Regions from separate parts of the Paenibacillus sp. FSL K6-1558 genome, predicted to be linked through region 1. Evidence: riboswitches for the same ligand, from Rfam matches in the RefSeq annotation. Region 1 holds a riboswitch; the other holds the start of a gene.

The links. A riboswitch is a leader RNA that binds a small molecule or an ion and turns the genes downstream of it on or off. The one in region 1 is predicted to bind glycine.
Region 2: it holds a riboswitch for glycine, as region 1 does, so the genes downstream of both, gcvT (glycine cleavage system aminomethyltransferase GcvT) here and sdaAB (L-serine ammonia-lyase, iron-sulfur-dependent subunit beta) in region 1, are expected to answer to the same signal.

What each region holds. Positions count from the first base shown of each region.
Region 1 is NZ_JBBOCV010000001.1:4,319,634-4,327,512, reverse strand. It holds gene MHI38_RS18835 (sensor histidine kinase) at 1-793, opposite strand, end outside; gene MHI38_RS18830 (response regulator transcription factor) at 790-1,473, opposite strand; gene MHI38_RS18825 (alpha-glycosidase) at 1,845-3,599, shown strand; gene sdaAA (L-serine ammonia-lyase, iron-sulfur-dependent, subunit alpha) at 3,846-4,781, opposite strand; gene sdaAB (L-serine ammonia-lyase, iron-sulfur-dependent subunit beta) at 4,771-5,460, opposite strand; glycine riboswitch at 5,575-5,711, opposite strand; glycine riboswitch at 5,716-5,889, opposite strand; gene MHI38_RS18810 (LolA family protein) at 6,081-7,178, opposite strand; gene MHI38_RS18805 (HAMP domain-containing sensor histidine kinase) at 7,191-7,879, opposite strand, start outside.
Region 2 is NZ_JBBOCV010000001.1:2,203,092-2,210,970, forward strand. It holds gene MHI38_RS09410 (BglG family transcription antiterminator) at 1-596, opposite strand, end outside; gene MHI38_RS09415 (PTS mannitol transporter subunit IICB) at 663-2,126, opposite strand; gene gcvH (glycine cleavage system protein GcvH) at 2,569-2,961, opposite strand; glycine riboswitch at 3,307-3,429, shown strand; glycine riboswitch at 3,433-3,533, shown strand; gene gcvT (glycine cleavage system aminomethyltransferase GcvT) at 3,763-4,905, shown strand; gene gcvPA (aminomethyl-transferring glycine dehydrogenase subunit GcvPA) at 4,902-6,257, shown strand; gene gcvPB (aminomethyl-transferring glycine dehydrogenase subunit GcvPB) at 6,344-7,852, shown strand.

The DNA of each region.
Region 1 (7,879 bases):
GTCGTTTGCGAATTTTGGCGAAGAACAGAACGGACATCACAATAAAGATCACAAACACAATCAGCATCACTGCCCCGAAATAGATGAATTCTAATACCCCGTTATTGGTGATGTTTTGAATGAGCTCACGAGGGACTTCAATCACCATAAACCCTTGTCCCTTATTCACATTTACTCCGCCAATAAAAGAAACCACGGTTAGAGGATCGCGATACAAGGCTTCCTTCATGAACTGAACCGTATCATTTGGTGTCCATCTTGCCGGGATTCGGGTCTCTGCTTTTTCTCCAGTTGCGAGCGACCACTTCAGAATGACGTCTGTATTTAAAGACGCCGGCTCCCCTTCCGAGGTGACTGAAGGATGCAATGATTTAGACTTCAGTACATCCGCCTCTTCACCGCCAAGCACTATCTTCGTTCGGCCTGCCGCATCTACACGATACATAGCCGATTTAGGGTATTTCTCCTGCAGTTCTTTCATCCGTTTATCTATGATTTGGTCAGAAGCCCCGCCCAGCTTTTTGGATTCCATAGCCCACAGTTCGGTAATTTGGTCAGCGTTTCCGTAAGGTGCTTCTTCACTAGAGCTTACGTTATTGATGACTACAATAAAAACCGTTGCTACCATCGGTACCACAACAGGTACAAACAGAAAAGCTGCCAGAATCAGTAGCATGTATCTGGACATCAGTGATCGCCCAAACTTTATTTTGGGACGGATAGGCTGTCCTGTTTCACTGCCTCTGTTCTGTTCAGACTTCCTTGCCTTCCGTTCTCTATACCATCTGATCATGGCTTCTTCACACGATAGCCAACACCGCGTACTGTCTGAATAATGACAGGATTGGCCGGATCAATCTCCAGCTTCTCGCGCAGATGCCGAATGTGCACCATCAACGTTTTGTCCCCATCCAGATAAGACTCGTTCCACACCGCTTCATAGATCTGCTCTTTGGTGCGAATCATGCCCATATGCCGAAGCAAATAAGCGAAGATGTGGAACTGTTTACCGGATAAAATAATCTCTTCCCCCGTCTGCTCATTCACGATCCGGTTATCCTGCTCATAAATCGACAGATGATCCAGCTTAAGTACCGCTTCACTTGAACCTACTTTGCCTGCTTTCCGCAGTTGAACCTCAATTCGCGCTGCAAGCTCGTCCGGATGAAAAGGTTTGGTCACATAGTCATCGGCAAAATCAAGCCCATGCAACTTGTCATCAATGGATGTTCTGGCCGAGAGCATAACGATGGGCACAGCAGGATATTCTTTTTTTAATCGCTGGCCTACCGTGAATCCGTCGAGCCCTGGCAGCATGACATCCAGAATGACTAGGGAGCAGTCTGCCACAGCCTCGGTGGCCCCTTCACCGCTCCCAAGCCAGACGACCTCATATCCACGCTCCTCCAGATCTTCTCTCACCCATGTTGCAATTTCCGTATCATCCTCAATGTATAACAGTTTGTTTTTCATCTATGTACTCGTTTCCTTTCCGTTCCCTTTGGGTTAATGATATATCTGGGCGGCAATGCTTATCTTTATGATTTTTGGCTTTAAATTTTGAATGGGGCGAACCTCCCCGCGAGTTTAAATGCAAGCCTGGTTGCACAAGCTACAATGTCCGTTGCCTAGGCCTCAGTACATTCCATGTCGCTCGTTTAGAGCCTGCCCTCTCTTTTCATACCCTCATTATAACGCAATCTGCAGTCACGTAATATGAAGCTATATCTTTCAGCAATAATGTCTACATATCACCTGTATTACTGTACTACTAGCATATTTAATCGAATTTAAATGAATTGGTCTCTGCTTACTTCATTCATATCTGACAGGAGGAATTACATATGCTGCTTGAAGCCATCTTCCACCAACCGAAACGAAACTGGGCCTATGCCTATGATCAGGATACGATTCGTCTACGTCTGCGTGCCAAAAAGAATGATCTCACCGAGGTGTATGCCCTGACTGGAGATAAATACGCGTGGGAGGAAACAAAAGATATGGTTCCTCTGACCAAATTGACGTCAGACTCTATGTTTGACTACTACGAGGGGGAAGTGAGACCTCCGTATCATCGATTGAAGTATGCTTTTTTGCTCAAAAGTGGAGATGAACACATCTGGATGACCGAGACGGATTTCCAAGAGGAGGAGCCCGATGACCCAGGCCGCATGTTTCAGTTCCCATATCTTCATGCCGGAGCTGTGTTTACACCCCCAGCATGGGTGAAAGATGCTGTGTTTTATCAGATTTTCCCCGAGCGCTTTGCCAATGGCAACCCGGATATCAATCCCAAAGAGGTTGAACCTTGGGGCGGTGAACCTACACCCTTTAATTTCTTTGGCGGTGACTTGCAGGGTGTAATCGACCACCTTGATTACCTCAGTGAACTGGGCATTAATGCGATTTATTTTACTCCGATTTTCGAAGCTACAACCAATCATAAATATGATACCGAAGACTATCTGCGCGTCGACCGCCATTTCGGTGATGCTGACACCGTGAAGCGTCTGGTGAAGCTGTGTCATGAACGGGGTATTCGTGTACTGCTGGATGCCGTGTTTAATCATTCAGGCAAAACATTTGCTCCTTTTGTCGATGTACAAAAGCTTGGTGCCAAGTCCAAATACAAGGACTGGTTTCACGTACATGAATTCCCGCTGGACGTGAAGGATGGCATTCCAACCTATGAGACATTTGGATTTGAGGCTCATATGCCCAAGCTGAATACAGAGAATCCCGATGTGAAGGCCTACTTGCTCGAAGTAGCGGAATATTGGATCAAGGAAGTTGGCACGGACGGCTGGCGTCTTGATGTAGCTGATGAAGTGGACGATGCTTTCTGGAGAGATTTCAGGCGGGTTGTTAAGGAAGCCAACCCAGATGCCTACATTCTAGGTGAGATATGGAACGAATCTTCTTCCTGGCTACAAGGGGACCAGTTCGATGCTGCCATGAACTATCCGTTCACCGCCGCCGTAAATCATTTCTTTGTGGAAGATAAGATGCACGCTGAACAATTCGCGAGTGCCCTTGGCAGGCAGCTATCTCGCTACCCACTTCAAGCGAGCGAGGTGGCATTCAACTTACTCGACAGTCATGATACTCCGCGCCTGCTTACCTTGTGCGAGGGCGATCAACGCAAGATGAAGCTGGCTGCCTTGTTCCAGTTCAGTTATATGGGAGCCCCATGTATCTATTATGGTGACGAGATCGGGCTCGACGGAGAACATGATCCAGGTTGCCGCAAATGCATGGAGTGGGACGAAGCGAAGCAGGATCGGGAGCTACTTCACTTTTATCAAAAGCTGATTGCTCTGCGTCATGCTCATCCTGCACTGCGTGCAGCAGGAACCATTCGTTTCCTGCAAGCCCAGGAAGGCGGTAGCCAGCTTGTGATGGAGCGGCAAAGTGACGAGGAACGCATCCTCATTCTGTTCAACCGTTCTGAGGAAACCGCCATCGTTGAACTGGATGCAGGAGAGCAACCTTGGACGGAGCTGTTTGAGGGCAACCATCGCACCGCTCTGGAAGACGGTGTGCTTGCCATTGAACTGCCTGCTTACGGATATGCCGTGATGCGCACAGAAGTAAAATAGATGCCTTTTGGAAACAACAATAAATGACTGCCTTCTCCAATTCTGAGTGGTTGACTGCTATCTTGGCGGTTTAGGCAAACTGGACAAACAAGCGTCTCGCATAACCTGAGAAAACCAGGTTCGCGGACGCTTGTTTGTTATGAAGTAATAACGACTAACATGCTCTAATTACTAATTTAATTGATAATCGGAACTTGGTTGTGTGCTCCTAAGCTATCTGCCCCTGTCCTGTATATGATCCACTTGCTATTCTGCCTCTGAGCCTGTTGTTGATGTTTCGGATGACTCATCCGGCAAGCGCTTGGCCTTTGGCTTCGCCAGCTTCTCCATCATCTTGCGGCCTGTAGGTGTCTGAGCGAGCCCACCTTGCGCTGTCTCGCGGTGACGGCTTGGCATCGCACTGCCTACCTCCAACATCACGTCAATGACTTCGTCAGACGGAATGGCACTGCGTACACCAGCGAGTGCCATATCTGCGGCAGCCAGTGCAGTAACGGCACCGAGTCCGTTGCGCACGATGCATGGAATCTCTACCAGGCCAGCAACCGGATCGCAGATGAGGCCCAGTGTATTTTTCAAAGCCAATCCTACAGCATGCACTACCTGCTCCGGCGTCCCTCCACGAAGCTCCACCATCGCACCGGCAGCCATGCCAATCGCTGATCCTACTTCCGCCTGACAGCCGCCCTCGGCCCCTGAAATAAATGAATTGTTGGCGATCACGTATCCAATAGCACCGGCGCAGAACAATCCATTCACCAGATGTTCATCCGTCCAGCCAAATCGTTCCTGCGAGCTGATAAACACACCCGGAATGATGCCACAAGAGCCCGCTGTTGGCGTAGCCACGATCCGTCCCATGGAGGCATTCACTTCCGATACGCAAAGTGCATAGGCCATGGCAAGGGCAGAAGCATCGCCAGAGCATGTTTCGCCTTGGCGAATATATTCGGCCATCTTTTTCCCGTCCCCACCCGTCAGTCCGCTACGTGAGGTGGTATCTTCTGTAAGTCCTTTACGAACCGCTTCTTTCATCACCTGGTAGTACTCCGACATTTGCTTTACGACATCTGTTTCGGGTGTGTTAGTCTCCTGCACCTGCTCTTCAATCATCAACTGTGCAATTGTTTTGGACTCCGCAGTGCAGATGGTGTTTAATTCATGTAGATGTTTAAACCGCATCCGGATCACCCCCTCTCTTCAGATCAATCACACGAATATCCAGCATATGATCCAATGAACGCAGTTTGTTCAACGCGTCTTCACTCGGCGGTGCATCCATCTCCATTGCTGTAAGTGCCTCACCATCACGAGCCTTTCGATCCACTTGCATATAGCCGATATTCACTCCGGACGAGCTAATGGTTGAGGTCACGGATGCCAGAACTCCCGCTTTATCGGCATGACGCAAAACAAGTGTCGGAAACTCTCCACTGATCTGTACGCGAAAATCATTTAATGCATGCACAGATACACTGCCGCCACCGATGGAAGCACCTATTAAAGAGCATGCCCGTTCGCCGTGCCACAATTCAATCTTGACCGTGTTCGGATGAGGAGCCGGTAGACCGCTGGTGTAAAATTCAACCTCCATGCCTGCTTCATCTGCATATTGCTCTGCATCCGGTATACGCGGATCATCTGTAACGTAACCCAGCAAACCACCGATTAGTGCCAGATCTGTTCCATGTCCCTGATAGGTATCCGCAAATGAGCCATATAACGTAAGCCTTGCACGTTCCGGTGTACATCCCAGCCACTGACGCGCAATTCGTCCCAATCTTGCAGCACCGGCTGTATGTGAACTGGATGGTCCCGTCATCGACGGGCCAATAATTGAAAAAACATCTTTAAATCGCACCTGTTAACCCTCCAATTGGTTTTGTCATCGATATCTGGACAAGACCCACCACAATGTTCCTGATTTACTGATTGATGACATCAAAAAAGGACAGAAGAAGGCCGTTAGCCCTCTCTCTGTCCTTGATACCTGAGAGTTTCATGATTTTAAGCCAGGAAGAACAAGGCCGAGTACACGCAAGCACTCATCTGTTCAGCAATCTGACAATCATATACCCCTTGGGTGGCGCTTCTTCCGCGCACTCTCCAGAGTTGCGTCCAACGACGGTACATTTACCTGAGAGATTAACGGTTATGCCGGGTGCATAACTGCTTGCTCCTTCGGTGCCCAAGCCATCTGTACAGTACAGTTCTACATCTTAAATTGCATTAATCATGCCTACTTGTACTGTATTGCATCATCCTGCTAGGTCTCTCCCGCTCGTTATCATTCGCTATATTCTGTTATTTCCTTAATGAAAGTTCACCATTCTGCCATGCATTCAATCATATACAGCGTAATATGCCATACGCTATATGTCAATAAAAGTGACGTAATCTCGAAGCACATCATTTCTATATACGATATGCTCCTTTCGTTCATATGGTTCAAAGCTTGTTCATTTTTCTCTATCCGCAATATTATTTCGCTTGCTTCGTTATTTGCAACTCATCTACCCACATCTGTAGTTGTTCTTCTGTCCAAAAATCATTTTCGCCCATGACCGAATAACGAAGACCATCCTCGCTCCACGACAAGTTCCGAATGATAGACATATATGAACCTTCTGTATCACGAATGTTAACTTTCTTTTCCTCTGGAAGCAGTTTTTCATTACCGTTTTCCCCTGGTGCTTTAAATACGGTCATGCTGATCTCTGGTTTGTTATCCTTCACATAATACAGTGTCACTTCATCCCGGCCTTGTTCACCCATAGATGAAATGAGCTCAATTCTCGATAATTTCATATCCGCTCCGATATACTGTAGGAAGGGCTGACCAACGGCCTGCACTGCCTCTTCTCGTGTGATTTCTCGGTTATTCATCACGTCATTCATTTTTTTCACTTCAACATCTGCAGGAATATCCAGCGTGAACGTCTGGTCTGTGAACTCAGGATTGTAATTGATCTGGTCATATAGAAACTCTGACTTGGTATCCCCATACGTACTCGTGGCTTTCACAACCATCCATTCTTTCGGGTTTATCCAATACTCCGAAGACATGGAGAGTGAATCCTTATCCTTCGGAGTTAGTTCAATATGAATGACCTCCTGGTCCTGAAGCTTTTCCTGACCCAGCATCTTCACATTATGGTTATCACGCATACGTTCCAGTTGATCCACCAGCATCTGCTTCTGGGTTTGGTTGGGTTCCTGCTGGAGCGCTGATGAATCCATCGCAATAGCGGTCTTCGCCTCTTCTTCATAGAGCAGAATCTCTGAACCGTTATGAACCGCATAACTCACGTTTCCGTTTTCATCGGTCTCGATCCGCTTTTTCCCTGTTTTTCCGTCGACCCATTCCTTCACGTGTATCGTGCTCGTAATCTCACTATCTGTCCACATCTTCATCGTACCTTCGGCATAGTATGACCCTGGCCCAGACTCGGATGCAATTACTTTCTCAATCATATCCGCTCCTGACATCCCAAGCATATCTTTCTCTGCGCATCCAGCAAACAATGAACCTGCAATCAAGGCCGCTCCCATCAGCTTCCATCCCATTTTTATCATCATTCTCACCTTTCCTTAAGTTATATCCTGTGTTTCATCCGGGTTCCTTCGTTCCGGCAATCGACAAACAGCTACAGTCCCATATCGTTCAGAGGACCACATGCGTATATCTCCTCCATGCTTTAATGCGATTCTCTTTGATATGCTTAATCCTAATCCAGAGCCTCCTGCATAACCGCCTAGTTGCTCTTTGTGATATTGAACGTACGGCTCAAAAATCCGCTCCAGCTGTTCTGCCGGAATAGGAGGGCCTTCATTTTGAACGATAAGCAATGTCGCACCATTTCTGTACGCATCCAGTTCTGCCCCCAGTGATGGATCGATCCATTCCGCCAGTTCTGATGCTGAATCCATTACAGCGAGCCCGATTCTACCTTGGGGAGGAGTGTAGCGAAGCGCGTTATGCACTAGATTATCGGTCAGACGCATCAGGGATTCAGGATGAATTCGATAGCAATGATTGGTCCGAACAGACATCTTCATGTCATACTCATCACGTTCCGCAAGACCTCCGTAACTGCCAAGCAGCATCTCAAAAAACTCTTCCCCTTCTACCTCAACCATAGCAAGCTCTGAATCTCTGGAACCCAATGCTGTGTACATCTCCAGCTCACCGATCATCTGTTTCATACGCTCCACATTTCTAGCGATGACATCTCTATACTCTTGTCTCTCTAATTGTCTAGAATCTCTCTCCATACTAA
Region 2 (7,879 bases), 2.1 Mb from region 1:
TCGCTGTGACCAATCATACTGAGCAACTTTTGATTAACGATGGAGCCTCCTTGCTCAGGCTGTCTACCAAAGAGATCCGACTCATCCAGTACTTCCAAAGCAAGCGCTGCAATGGCTCTGCGATGAATCGCTTCACTTCCGGTAATTTTGACACCGTAGCCTCGCCTTCGAACAAGCTTCAGACCCGCCTGCCGAATGCGTGACTCCAGATCATCCAGATCGGTGGTGACCGTCGAAACGGTCACTTTCAGATCGGAAGCGAGAGCAAGCAGTTTGACCGGCTCAGCTTCATCCAGCAGGATGCAAAGCATGAAGAGCTTACGCTCTTCCGGCGTAAACTCTACATATTCATTACCCTCCAGTTTCTGGCGTAATGCACTGAGGTCATCTGAACCGGAATCAATGCGTATTCCGGTTCCCGACTTTTTTTCGAGGCGCATACCGAGTGGTTCAAGCCACTGTTCAATCATCAGCAGCTCACGATGCACGGTACGTGTACTCACTTTTACTTCAACGGCAATTTCACCCGCGGTGACTTCATGGGGATGTTCCAACAGGAATTCCACGATTTCACGTTGTCTTTTGGTAATACTCATATCTCAGCCTCCGGCTCTGGGAAAACGGCTGCCCTTGTTTGAAGCTGGTTCGCAGTCTGCTCCCTTTTACTTCAAACGTTCAACAAGCGCATCGTATTCCGGGCTTTTTAGGAAGTTGTCAATGGATATATGCTCTGCATTAGGTGCTACCGAACGTGCACGATCCGTTAGTGTTTTTTGCGTAATAACAACGTCTGCGTCTTGCGGAATTTCACTGATCGCCGTGTTAGTTACAGCAACGTCAATTCCTTCGGTTTTCATTTTCTTGCGCAGAATCGAAGCACCCATTGCACTCGACCCCATACCTGCATCGCAGGAGAAAACAATCTTTTTCACATCTGCTTTTGCCTTGGATGCAACGGAAGTTGCGATATCCGCTACTCTGTTCGCTTCATGGTTATCCGCTGTGATGGTTGCGTTTGCAGTGTTGCCTTGGCTCTTCATATCTTTCATTCGACTGGAGGCTTCTTCCAGATCCTCTTCCTTCTGTTTACCCGTTTTGAGTAGCAGAGAGGCAATCAGGAAGGAAACCACAGCTGCCACGATAACCCCGGCAAGCATTGGGATATATCCACCTTTTGGCGTCAACAGAAAATAGGCAATGATACTGCCTGGTGACGGTGCCGAAACCAATCCCGCGCCAGTTAGCATGAACGTTAACGTACCCGCTACACCGCCGGCGATGGCTGCCAGAATCAAAATAGGTCTCATCAGGATGTACGGGAAGTAAATCTCATGAATCCCCCCGAAGAAATGAATGACCACCGCACCAGGTGCAGAAGATCTCGCCATTCCACGACCGAAGAAACAATAAGCGAGCAAAATACCTAGTCCCGGTCCCGGGTTAGACTCAAGCATGTAAAGAACGGATTTACCTAATTCTCTTGCCTGATCTGTTGCAATTGGTGTTAAAATCCCGTGGTTAATGGCATTATTAAGGAACAATACTTTACCCGGTTCAATAATCAGATTGACGAGTGGTAGCAAGCCCAGGTTCATCAAACCTTGTACGCCAGCAGACAACACTTTGCTAATGGCCTCTACTGCCGGCCCGATACCGAGCAAAGCAAAGATCGCCAAAATACCACCGATAATTCCTGCCGAGAAATTGTTGACCAGCATCTCAAAACCGGCTCTGATCTTGCCCTCAATGGATTTATCGAACTTCTTGATCACCCATGCACCGAAAGGCCCCGCAATCATGGCCCCGAGGAACATTGGAATATCCGTTCCGACAATGACACCGATGGTCATAATCGCCCCGACGACACCACCACGCGTGCCATGCACCATCGTACCCCCGGTATAACCGATCAGTAGCGGCAGCAAATAAGTAATCATCGGCCCTACAAGCTGCTCTATTGTCGCATTCGGAAACCATCCTGTTTTAATAAACATCGCTGTAATTAATCCCCAAGCAATAAATGCTCCCATATTGGGCATGACCATACCGCTCAGAAATCGTCCGAAGCGTTGCACACCAACACGTAACCCACCTTTGGAATTGGATGTTTGATCCAAATTACTCATTGGTTTATCCTCCTTGAATCAAGTCATTATTTCGTATGAAAGGGGTATCATTGATCCCCTGCTGTAATCCTAAGCGAGAAAACCTTCCTGTTCAATCAAATGAAAGCGTACTTTCGTCATGAACAATGATGACAACATTGGATTATGTAGTCGCTCTTAATTAGGAATATATGCTCAACCCTTTGATACGCAAGGCTTTTCTTGCCTATGACTTTATTCATATACAACATACAAAGCAATAAAATAGCTTGGTCCGTTTGCAATTTTTTTATTCATGATGCTATGTCACTCCTACTTAAATTCCTCCAATATGCAGAAAAAAACAGCAAAAAAACCTGCATAAGCTCATAGCTCACGCAGGTTTAAATAGCAAGATTTTTTATATTCAATTAGGATTATATATGTCAATAAGTACAAATCAACTCGACAATCCAGTCGAATTCTATTCCTCAGTATGTTTAAGATAAGCATCCGCCTTCAGCAATGTGGATAATGCAGCTGTTACATCTCCATCGACACGGATTTCGATCATCCAACCTTCTTCGTAAGGAGAGCTATTCACCAGTTCTGGCGAGTCTTGCAAAGCTTCATTCACTGCAACAATGGTGCCGCTGACAGGTGAGAACAGATCAGATACCGTTTTGACGGATTCAATCGTACCGATGCTGTCTTCTGCTTTTACACCGGCTTCAAGATCAGGCAATTCTACAAACACAATGTCACCCAGCTGATGCTGCGCGAACTCGGTAATGCCAATACGTACGGTATCCTCCCCTACGGTTTGCACCCATTCGTGCTCTTTACTGTACAGGAAATCATTTCTCAATTCGCTCATCGATATCCGCCTCGCTTTTCATTAATGAGTGCATGCGTTCTTTGACCTTCACCTTTTTCCCAGACAATAGCGTATGATATTTCAGATTCAAATGTCAAGTTAGCTCACAGTTTATTTCAATTTCGATACCCACCTTGTGTAACCTCACACTACTCTTTCTGCATATAATGGCGAATATTAGAATAGTAAGCGCACTCTTTTAAAATAACCGAACATTAATATAGTATAAACATTAAATATTCGTATTTTACACAATTTCAATGATATCGTTCTTGACATCAGGACTGTATTCACGTTTTAATGAGAAGAGCAACTGAAGTTAATTGGACTACGTATGAACCGCGGATGAATGTAAAGGGAGAGATTGCCCGTACACCCGGTTTGGGGATGTGCATGAGGCGGCGCCGAAGGAGTAAACCACCGACAAGCGGGGGTGAATCTCTCAGGCAAAAGGACTTTTACAGGACGCAACTCTGGAGAGCATCTAATCGTCCTATACGGACGTTATGATCACCCAAGGGGAAACCTGTCTGAATAAACGGCGGGGTAACTCTCAGGTACAAGGGACAGAGCCTAAGAATACAGCGTGCTACTTGGCATGCCGGTTCTTTGGCCTGTCCTTTTCCTTTTTCCCAAAAAATGAATTGCAGGTTCTAGAATCGTACTGAACATAACCAATGAAAAAATGTAGAACAGTCGGCTGTTAACTCTCGATTACCAAAATTACTTAAGCATTATTGATCTGGCTCACAGAACGTGTTTTCATACTTGGCCTACTACGGCCCATGACGAGGTGATTGGATGTCTGATTTATTAAGAACACCACTCTTCCCCCTATACGCGCAATATGAAGGTGTACGTTGCATTGATTTTGGCGGTTGGGAGTTGCCCGTGCAGTTTAGCGGTATTCAAAAAGAGCATGAAGCCGTGCGCGAGCGCGCCGGGCTGTTTGATGTATCCCATATGGGCGAATTCACCGTAACGGGTGAACAGGCAGAAGCCTTTTTGCAAAACATGACAACCAACGACGTGACCGCAACTGTACCAGGTCAGGCACAATACACACTGATGTGTTATCCCGATGGCGGTGTAGTGGATGATCTGCTCATCTATAAACTCGCGGAGCAACACTACATGCTGGTCGTCAATGCCTCCAATATCGACAAAGACTGGGCATGGTTGCAGGAGCACATTATACCTGGGGTGAACATCACCAATGATTCCGAGCAAACGGCGTTGCTTGCGCTACAAGGCCCTTTAGCGGTCGATATTCTCTCGAAGGTTACAGGTTCAGAGATAGATGCAAGCTCCATCGAACCGTTCCGCTTCGTGCAGCATGCCGAGGTATGCGGAGTAAAGCTGCTGCTATCACGAACCGGTTACACCGGAGAAGATGGCTTTGAACTGTATGTTGCAGCTGATCAGGCAGCCCTCGTATGGAACGGACTGATGGAAGCCGGTGCTGATGTAGGCCTCGTTCCAGCAGGACTTGGTGCACGTGATACACTGCGATTCGAAGCGAAGTTGCCTTTATACGGGCAGGAATTATCACCAACCATCTCTCCACTGGAGGCAGGGCTGGGCATGTTTGTGAAACTGAACGCCGGGTCTTTTATCGGACACGAAGCTTTGTTGCAACAAAAAAATGACGGCCCTGCCCGCAAGCTGATCGGTATCGAAGTGCTGGAGCGTGGCATACCGCGGCCCCATTACCCGATCTATGCGGATGGCGTTCAGATTGGTGAAGTGACAACCGGTACACAGTCGCCGACCTTGAAACGTAATCTGGGGCTTGCCCTGATTGACAGCAAATATACTGCACTGGGTACACCACTGGAGATTGAGATTCGTGGCAAAAAGCTAAAAGCCGAGGTCGTCAAGACCCCTTTTCATAAACGGACACGTACGTCAAAGACACCTACCCAAGGAGCTGAGCAAGCATGAGCAAGCACCGCTACATCCCCATGACAGAACAAGACCAGAGCGCTATGCTGGCCACGATCGGCGTGGATACTCTTGAAGATTTGTTCAAAGATATCCCGCAGGAAATTCGTTACCAAGGCGAGTTGCCTGTGTCCTCCAAACTGGATGAATATGCCTTAACTCGCCATATGTCGAAACAAGCTGGCTCCAATGCCAACTTTGAAACACACGCCAGCTTCCTCGGCGCAGGCATCTATGACCACCACATCCCTTCGGTCATCAACCATGTCATTTCCCGTTCGGAGTTCTATACAGCCTACACCCCTTATCAGCCGGAGATCAGCCAAGGAGAATTGCAGGCTATCTTTGAATTTCAGTCGTATATTTGTGAACTGACAGGTATGGCGGTAGCCAACGCGAGTATGTATGATGGTGCAACGGCTTTTGCAGAAGCTGGCAATCTTGCCGCCGCAGCTACCCGTCGTAAACAGCTTATTGTATCTCGCACCGTTCACCCTGAAGCCCGTCAAGTATTGCAGGCGTACGCACATGGCCTGAGTCTGGAGATTGTAGAGATTGGTTATAAAGATGGGGTTACAGATTGGGATGCCCTGCAAACGGCAATTTCGGAAGATACCGCAGCGGTTATGATTCAGAGCCCGAACTTCTTTGGTGCCGTGGAAAATATAAAACAGGCTGCCGACCTTGTGCACACGCACAAAGGACTGCTCGTGGTGAGCGCCAACCCGCTGTCGCTCGGTTTGCTGGAAGCCCCAGGCAAGCTGAGGGCCGACATCGTCGTAGGCGATGCGCAGCCCCTCGGAATCGCCGCTTCGCTCGGCGGACCCACTTGCGGATACTTCGCCGTGTCCCAGGCTCACATGCGCCGGATTCCTGGTCGAATCGTCGGCCAGACGACCGATCGCAACGGCAAACGAGGCTTCGTGCTGACGCTGCAAGCCCGCGAGCAACACATTCGCCGCGAAAAAGCGACATCTAACATCTGCTCAAATCAGGCGTTATTAGCGCTTAGTGCTTCTGTCTATATGTCTACCATGGGAAGACAAGGCATGATTGATGTTGCTGATCTGAATTTGCAGAAGAGTCACTATGCACGAAATACGTTAACAGCTATTCCCGGAGTGAGACTTACTTTTACTGCTCCTACGTTTAACGAGTTCGTCATCCAGCTCCCTGAAGAAACCGATGTGGATGCTCTTCAGCTGAAACTGCTGGATGCAGGCTTCATCGGCGGTTATGAACTCGGACGTGAATATTCGGAACTGGCAGGACATATGCTCATTGCGGTCACCGAACGACGCAGCAAAGAAGAGATCGATGAATTCGCACGTGTATTGGAGGGATCGCTGTGACTCAGGAAACGACCACAAAAGTAACCATTGCGGGAGCTTCATCGGAAACATCTAACCTACATCAGTCAGTCAATCAGCAGACTGGAGTGGACTCGCAAGCATTAGGAACCCCAACCAGTCCGCAAGTCGCACCATCCGTTGCTCCCGAACAAACTCTGATTTTTGAACTGAGCAGTCCCGGACGTGTGGCCTATTCCTTGCCGGAATGTGATGTTCCCCGTCAGGATGCTGATACGTTGATTCCCCGGGAAATGCTGCGCTCGGAAGCGGCCGCGTTGCCGGAAGTATTCGAGGTTGATGTTATTCGTCATTATACGGCATTGTCCCGCCGCAACTTCGGGGTAGATAACGGCTTTTATCCACTTGGTTCCTGTACAATGAAATACAATCCAAAGATCAACGAAGATGTAGCACGTTACAACGGCTTTGCCAAAATCCATCCGTATCAGCATGAATCCAGTCTTCAAGGTGCTCTCGAACTGCTCCATACTTTACAAAATGATCTTGCAGGTCTGACCGGTATGGATGCCGTAACTCTGCAACCTGCTGCCGGAGCACACGGGGAATGGACCGGGCTTATGATGATTCGAGCTTATCACGAAAGCCGTGGTGAACTGCGTACCAAGGTTATCGTACCCGATTCATCTCATGGCACGAACCCGGCCAGCGCAACCGTAGCTGGATTCGAAACGGTGACAATCCCGTCGCGTACGGACGGTTTGGTCGATCTTGATGCTCTCCGTGCAGCAGTCGGTTCAGATACCGCAGCACTCATGCTGACGAATCCGAATACGCTCGGTTTGTTTGAAAAGGATATTCAAGATATTGCGTCCATCGTACACGAAGCTGGCGGATTATTGTATTATGACGGAGCTAACTCCAATGCCATCATGGGCATTACACGTCCGGGAGATATGGGCTTTGATGTGGTGCATCTGAATTTGCATAAAACGATGAGTACACCTCACGGTGGTGGTGGACCTGGTGCCGGACCTGTCGGTGTGAAGAGCCGCCTGATCCCGTTCTTACCTAAACCGATGGTTGTTCAAAATGATCAAGGCATGTACGCTCTGGATTACGAAGGAGATCAATCGATCGGTCGGGTCAAAGCCTATTATGGTAACTTCGGTATTCTTGTTCGTGCTTATGCTTATATTCGCACTTATGGACCAGAAGGGCTTCGCCGTGTGTCCGAATGTGCTGTGCTGAACGCCAATTATATGATGGCTCGCCTGGCACCTCATTACGAGATTCCTTATCCTGGCGTGTGCAAACATGAATTTGTCATGTCAGGCCGTGGCCTGAAGCAGTATGGTGTACGCACACTGGATGTAGCCAAACGCCTGCTGGACTTTGGGTATCACCCGCCAACCATCTACTTCCCGCTTAATGTCGAGGAGTGCATTATGATTGAGCCAACGGAAACCGAGAGCAAAGAGACGCTGGACGGATTTATCGATACAATGATCCGCATTGCGAAGGAAGCCGAAGAAACACCGGAATTGGTGCTCAACGCTCCGTACGGCACGCCGGTAACTCGTCTGGATGAAACGACCGCAGCACGCAAACCTGTATTAAACTGTGCTTGTAGCTAAATAAGTTAAACTAATTTTTTATACAGT